DNA from 2 places in the Sphingopyxis kveilinensis genome. Region 1 is predicted to be linked to the other one. Evidence: riboswitches for the same ligand, from Rfam matches in the RefSeq annotation. Region 1 holds a riboswitch; the other holds the start of a gene.

The links. A riboswitch is a leader RNA that binds a small molecule or an ion and turns the genes downstream of it on or off. The one in region 1 is predicted to bind ZMP and ZTP.
Region 2: it holds a riboswitch for ZMP and ZTP, as region 1 does, so the genes downstream of both, VSX77_RS10085 (DJ-1/PfpI family protein) here and VSX77_RS13965 (LysE family translocator) in region 1, are expected to answer to the same signal.

Annotation. Positions count from the first base shown of each region.
Region 1 is NZ_CP144683.1:2,969,389-2,972,783, forward strand. It holds gene miaA (tRNA (adenosine(37)-N6)-dimethylallyltransferase MiaA) at 1-876, opposite strand, end outside; gene VSX77_RS13965 (LysE family translocator) at 937-1,569, opposite strand; ZMP/ZTP riboswitch at 1,587-1,667, opposite strand; gene serB (phosphoserine phosphatase SerB) at 1,871-2,755, shown strand; gene VSX77_RS13975 (VOC family protein) at 2,823-3,395, opposite strand, start outside.
Region 2 is NZ_CP144683.1:2,125,371-2,128,765, reverse strand. It holds gene VSX77_RS10105 (hypothetical protein) at 1-180, opposite strand, end outside; gene VSX77_RS10100 (hypothetical protein) at 164-490, shown strand; gene VSX77_RS10095 (entericidin EcnAB) at 674-970, shown strand; gene VSX77_RS10090 (hypothetical protein) at 1,045-1,245, shown strand; ZMP/ZTP riboswitch at 1,278-1,368, shown strand; gene VSX77_RS10085 (DJ-1/PfpI family protein) at 1,389-2,066, shown strand; gene VSX77_RS10080 (glutaminyl-peptide cyclotransferase) at 2,063-2,836, opposite strand; gene groL (chaperonin GroEL) at 2,986-3,395, opposite strand, start outside.

The DNA of each region.
Region 1 (3,395 bases):
GCTCGCCGGGGGCTGATGGCGGAACCAGGTGAACTGGCGTTTGGCATATTGGCGCGTCGCCGCCTGCGCGGCCGCGAGCGCCTCGTCGCGGCTCGCCGTGCCATCGAGGAAGGCCGCGATCTGCGGGACACCGATCGCGCGCATGACGGGAAGGTCGGGATCGAGGCCGCGGGCGAGCAGCGCTTCGACTTCGCCGATGGCGCCGCCATCGAACATTTGCACCAGCCGCGCATCGCAGCGTGCCCGCAGCCAGTCGCGCGGTGGCAACAGGACCAGCGGGGCAAGGGCGACACGGTCGGCGATGCCGCCTTCGCGCGCCTGCTGCCAGCTTGCCAGCGTGCGCCCGGTCGAACGCACAACTTCGAGCGCGCGCGCGACGCGGGTGATGTCGGCGGGGTTCAGCCGCGCCGCCGCCGCCGGGTCGGCGACCGCGAGGGCCGCGTGGGCTTCGCCGACCGGAAGCGTGCGCACGGCCTGGCGGACGGCGGGATCGATTTCAGGGACCGGCGCAATGCCGAAAAGGAGCGTGCGCAGATAAAGCCCGGTGCCGCCGACGAGAACGGGCACACGGTTTGCGCGATGGGCAGACTCGATCTCGGCGCGCGCTTCGGCGGCCCAGCGTGCGGCGTTACAGGCCTCCGCGCCGTCGATGTGACCGAACAGGCGATGCGACACGCCCGCCATTTCGGTGTCGGTCGGCCGCGCCGAGAGTATCCGCAGATCGGTATAGACCTGGCTGGCATCGGCGTTGATCACGACCGCGTCGCCCAGCGCCCTGGCCAGGCCGACGGCCAGCGCGCTTTTGCCGCTGGCTGTCGGCCCCGCGATGATCGCGAGCGGCAAGGGCGTGGGGGGCGGGGTCGATGAAACAGCCATTCCGCTCGCGCGATAGCAGGCCCCGCGCGTGCAGGCGAGACGGCGCTTCGGCCCGGCGCCCTAACGGCGCGCTTCGGTCGCCATCCGCACGGCCAGCCCGGCGAGCACGGTTCCCATGATCCACCGCTGGACCCGCGCGAACGACGGGCGGTCGACCAGAAATCTGGCGAAGCCCGCGGCGGAAAAGATGATCGCCATATTCACCAGCGCGCTGATGAGGATCTGCACCGTCCCCAGAGCGAGCGCCTGCCCGAGGATGCTTCCGCTGGTAGGGGTGATGAATTGCGGCAGCAGCGACAGATACATCACGGCGATTTTCGGGTTCAGCAGGTTGGTGAGGAACCCCATCAGGAACAGCTTGGACGGCGGGTCCGCATTTAGCTGTTTCACCTCGAACGGCGATCGGCCACCCGGCCGCACCGCCTGCCACGCGAGCCACAGCAGATAGAGCGCGCCCGCGAAGCGTATCGCGTCATAGGCAAAGGGGATCGCCATCACGAGCGCGGTGATACCGAAGGCCGCGCACAGCATGTAGAAAACGAAACCGAGCGCGACGCCGCCCAGCGAAATCATCCCCGCCGCGCGGCCCTGACAGATGGCGCGCGAAATCAGATAGACCATATTGGGCCCGGGCGTCACGACCATGGCAAAGGCAATGAGGGCGAAGGCGAGCAGATTATCGGGTTCGGGCATTGCATTCCTCCTGACAGAATCGATGCCCAGACGCGCGGCGGCAAGTCCCCGCGCTTCCCGATGGTGACCCATCTCCAGCGTCAGTCACGCGGGTGAAAGGCGTCATCGGTCAATCGGATTGGCCCGGCAACCCGAAAGCATCGCTATTCGGTAAAGCTTTGCTTTCAGGGCAGGAAGTACGGTTTGATTGCGGCCTGCGTCGGCAAAGCCGACTTGCCGGGCATCCGATCGCTCTTGCCGCTGGGCGCGGCGGCCGCGATAAGCTGGCTATCGAGGCTGTGAAAGACCGAAAGGACCCGCCATGTTCGTCGCCACATTGATTGCAGCCGGAAAGCTGACCGACGAGGTGGTTCGCGAAGCGATCGACCGGCTCGACGCAACGGGGCACGACGTCGGCGCGCCGCACTGGCTGGATGTCGGCGACGCCGCTGACATCGTTTTTCAGGGCAGCCTGGTCAGTGCGCGCAGCGAATTGATGCTGATGGATCACGGCGCGCTCGACATCGTCGTTCAGCCGCTGGGCGATCGCACCAAGAAACTCATCATCGCCGACATGGACTCGACGATGATCACCGTCGAATGCATCGACGAACTCGCCGACTATGCAGGACTGAAACCGCAGATCGCGGCGATTACCGAGCGGGCGATGAACGGCGAGCTCGATTTTCGCGCAGCGCTGGAGGAGCGCGTGGGCCTGCTCGCAGGGATGGACGAAGCGGTGCTTGCCGAATGCCGGATGGAGCGCGTGCGGCTGACGCGCGGCGCGCGGACGCTCGTGCAGACGATGAAGGCGCATGGCGCTTTTTCGGTGCTCGTGTCGGGCGGCTTCATGCCCTTTGCCGGGCCCGTTGGCGAAGCCGTCGGGTTCGACAAGGTTGTCGCGAACGAACTGGAGATCGCGGGCGGCAGGCTCACGGGCAAGGTGCTCGAACCGATCGTCGACAGCGCGGCCAAGCTCGACACGCTCAAGGCCGAAGCCGCAGCGCACGGCCTGCCGCTTGCCGACACACTGGCGGTGGGCGATGGCGCAAACGACATTCCGATGATTACGGCGGCGGGTCTCGGTATCGGCTATCATCCGCATCCCGCGGCGGCCGAGGCAGCGGCGGCGGTGATCTGCCACCATGATCTGACCGCTTTGCTCTGGGCGCAGGGTTATCCGCGACGCAGCTGGGTGCTGGGATAAAAAGAACCCGGCCAATGGCCGGGCTCAGGAGGAGTTCCCGCAAGCGGAAATCCAGTGGATCGAAAAGCTATTCGGCGGGCACGGGTGTGCGGCCGGTGATCATGCCCGTGGCTCGCGTGCCGTCGGCCTGCATCGGATCGTGCGCGACGTCGCGGTCGTCGAACGTCTTGGTCCAGGCAGCAAATTCCAGGCATACGCCGTCGGGGTCGAAGAAATAGACCGAGCGCACGAAGACATCGTCGTTCATTTGGTCCGACGACTGTGTTGGCGAATTGTCGTGATTGAGGATCTTGGTGACCTCGACGCCTTTGTCTACGAGCCGCTGATAATATTCATCGAAGCGTTCGGCGGGGACATTGATTGCGATATGGTTCATCGATCCGTGCGCCGAGACGAAACTGCCCTTCGTCGGCAGCGCGGCGGGGGCGGAAATGCCGGGCACGGCTTCGGGCGCATCGGGAAACCAGAAAAAGGCCAGGCTGTCGCCGTTGCCCATGTCGAAAAAGAAATGCTGACCGCGCCCGCCAGGCAGGTCGATCGTCTTGGTCAGCGGCATACCGAGGATGTCGCGATAAAAGGCAACCGTCTTTGCCATATCCTTGCACACGAGGGCGAGGTGGTTGACCCCGCAGAATTCAAA
Region 2 (3,395 bases), 840 kb from region 1:
ACGCTGACGGCTGTCGGTGCGATTGCGATGAAAGGCGGGAGGTGAACCAAAAAGGTCGTTGCGCCCCTTTTGGCGACACAGTAATTCTGCCTGCGATTGGCAATTGTCGGGATCGATCTGTTCCTGTGCCGGTCGATCAGTCCATTGAGAGGGGTATTCCCAGATGAAGAAATCGATCACTCTGTCGCTCGTCCTCGCCGCTTCGCTCGGCCTCGCCGCTTGCGCCGAAAAGGCTGCCGACGACGCAGCTGCCACGACCGAAGACACGGCGACGGTCGAAGGCGCCGCTGACGGCGCGATGGAAGCCGCCGAAGGCGCTGCCGACGCGACGGCTGCTGCCGGTGACGCTGCGGCTGCTGCCGACGCGGCTGGCGATGCCGCCGCTGCCGGCGACACCGCCGCTGCCGCCGACAAGGCGACCGAAGCTGCCGACGCCGCCAAGGAAGCGGCCGACGCTGCCAAGGGCGCGATGGAAGAAGCCAAGAAGTAAGCTTCTATCCGGCCTTTGCAGGCTGACAGATAGGAAGGGGTCGTTGGTGCGCCGGCGGCCCCTTTTCTTTTGCGGCCGACTCGCGGTCACCCGCCGTGCAGCAGCGCGGTTGCCAAGCCGCGGATCGGCCGTTAGGTCTCACCCTTATGGCCCCAGCTGGCCATTGCATTCGAAAGGAAACCCATGCGCAAGATCATTATCGCTTCGATGGCCGCCGCCGCCTTCAGCCTCGCCGCCTGCTCGGAAAAGACGCAGGACGCCGCTGCGGACACCGCTAACTCCGCTGGCGAAGATGTCGAAGCCGCTGGCGACGCGATGGCCGAAGGCGCCGCCGATGCCGCCGACGCGACCGCCGAAGCCGCCGACGACGCCGGCAACGCCGTCGAAGGCACGGTCAACGCTGCAGGCGACGCCGCCGACGCAGCTGGCGACAAGATCGCCGAAGAAACCGCCAAAGCCGAAGCCAACGACAAGCAGTAAGTCGTCGGTTTGCCTTTGGGCTGATATAGGGGCTCCATCCGCAGGATGGAGCCCTTTTTCATGGGAGCGCAGCGATGAACAGGTTTGGAATATCGGCCGTGGCGCTGGCATTGCTGGGTTCTGCGGCGGGGTGCAGCCGTACCGACAACGAGCCCGGTCCGGGCGGCGTAACGGTCAGCGAGGCCAAGGCGCTCGACGATGCCGCCGCGATGCTCGAAAGCCGCGACAACACGCCCGCACCCGATCCGGCAGCCGCCGACAGCGCGGACAAATAGGCTTTCAGTTAGGCGCCCAAAACGCTAGATTCGGCGAGCCTCGCAACTGGCGCTGAAGATGGAATCCCATCGGGAAGCGGGGCCGGCAGCAATGCCCGTCAGCCGCGCGCCTGGGTGATCCACCATTAGCGAAGGACCATCCGATGACCGACACGCCCGCGACCACTATCGTCTTCCTGCTGTTTCCCGGCATTACCCAGCTCGATTTCACTGCGCCCGCACAGGCGCTCAGCCGGATGCCGGGGGCGGTGCTGGCCTGCGCCGCCGCCAACCTCGGGCCGATCCCGACCGACAGCGGTTTCGCGATCATGCCGACACATGATTTTGCGTCGGCGCCGCAAGCCGACATCTTATGCGTGCCCGGCGGGCATGGGGTCGCCGAAGCGCTGGGCGATGCCGCGACGATCGATTTTATCGCCCGGCAGGCGGCGGGGGCCAGGTGGGTCACTAGCGTCTGCACGGGCGCCTTCCTGCTCGGCCGCGCCGGACTGCTCGCCGGCAAGCGTGCTACGACGCATTGGGGTTATACCCAACTGCTGCCGCTGGTCGGTGCCGAGCATCAACCGGGCCGCGTCGTCGAGGACGGAAATCTGGTAACAAGCGGCGGTGTCACGTCGGGCCTCGACTTCGCGCTGACGCTGATTGCACGGATGCACGGCGACGCCGTTGCGCAGGCGATTCAGCTCGCGATCGAATATGACCCTGCCCCGCCCTTTGTCGGAGGGCATCCCGACCGCGCGCCTGAGGCTGTGACGGCCGGGCTGAGGGCGCGCTTCTATGACGCTGCGGCGGGGCGGATGGAAACGGCGCTACGTGGCTAGCGGCAGTTTGCGAGCGCGATCTCGTAGAGCTTGGCCCAATATTTGCCGGTGACGAAGAGCCGCTTGGCCTTCGCATCCCAGGCGATCCCGTTGAGCACGCTGTCGGTTCCGCTGGCACCCGCGTCGGCCTTCAGGCCCGACAGGTCGACGAGCGAAACGACATCGCCGGTCGCGGGGTCGATGCGGACGATGAAATCGGTCATCCAGACGTTCGCCCAGATCTGGCCGTCGATCGTCTCGAGTTCGTTGATCCGCGCCACGGGCCGCCCCGCGAAGCGCACCGTCACGCGCCGCTTTTCGGTCATCGTTGCGGGATCGAGGAAGCGCAGGTCGGGTGTGCCGTCGCTGAGCGCCAGCGCGTCGCCGACCATCGTTACCCCCCACCCCTCACCGTCATAGCGGAAGGTCCCCGTGGGCTTCAGATCCTTGATACGCCAGCGGTGCCCGATGCCGCTCTGCCAGGTCACGCCGATGATCTGGTCGCCCCAGCGGGTGATGCCCTCGCCGAACTGGTCCGCCGGCAGCGGGGTTTCGGCTAGCGCCTTGCCAGTCTGGAGGTCGAGCCGCGCGACGCGTGACCGCCCATATTGGCCCGTCGCTTCATAGAGATGCCCATCGTGCCAGAAGAGGCCTTGGGTGAAGGACGAGGTGTCGTGCGGAAAGGACTGGACGATCCGGTAGCCGCAGCGTTCGACCGGCGGCGGCGCTGCGGGAGGCGCGGCCGCAGAGGGATCGGTGAGCAGGGCCAAGATGAGGGCGAAGGCAAACATCATTGATGCCGTAGCTAGGTTGCATCGCCTTAACTGGCAATGTCCCGTCGCCCCAATTCCCGGGTGACGAGGGGAAAGAAAAGAAAAGGGCCGGAGGATTACTCCCCCGGCCCCTTTTCGTTGGCTGTGCGCCGAACGGCTCAAGACTTTTAGAAGTCCATGCCGCCCATGCCGCCCATGCCGCCGCCGCCCATGGGCATGGCGGGCTTGTCTTCGGGCAGCTCGCTCACCGCCGCTTCGGTGGTGATGAGCAGGCCCGACACCGACGCGGCGTCCTGAAGCGCGGTGCGCACGACCTTGGTCGGGTCGATCACGCCGGCAGCCTTCAGATTTTCATAGACGTCGGTCGCGGCGTTAAAGCCCTGGTCCTGGTTGTTTTCGCGCAGCAGGTTGCCGGCGACAACCGCACCATCGTGACCGGCGTTGGCCGCGATCTGGCGGAGCGGGGTCTCGATGGCCTTGCGGACGATATCGATACCACGGGTCTGGTCGTCGTTGGCACCCTTGAGGCCGTCGAGAGCCTTGGTCGCGTACAGCAGCGCGGTACCGCCGCCGGGGA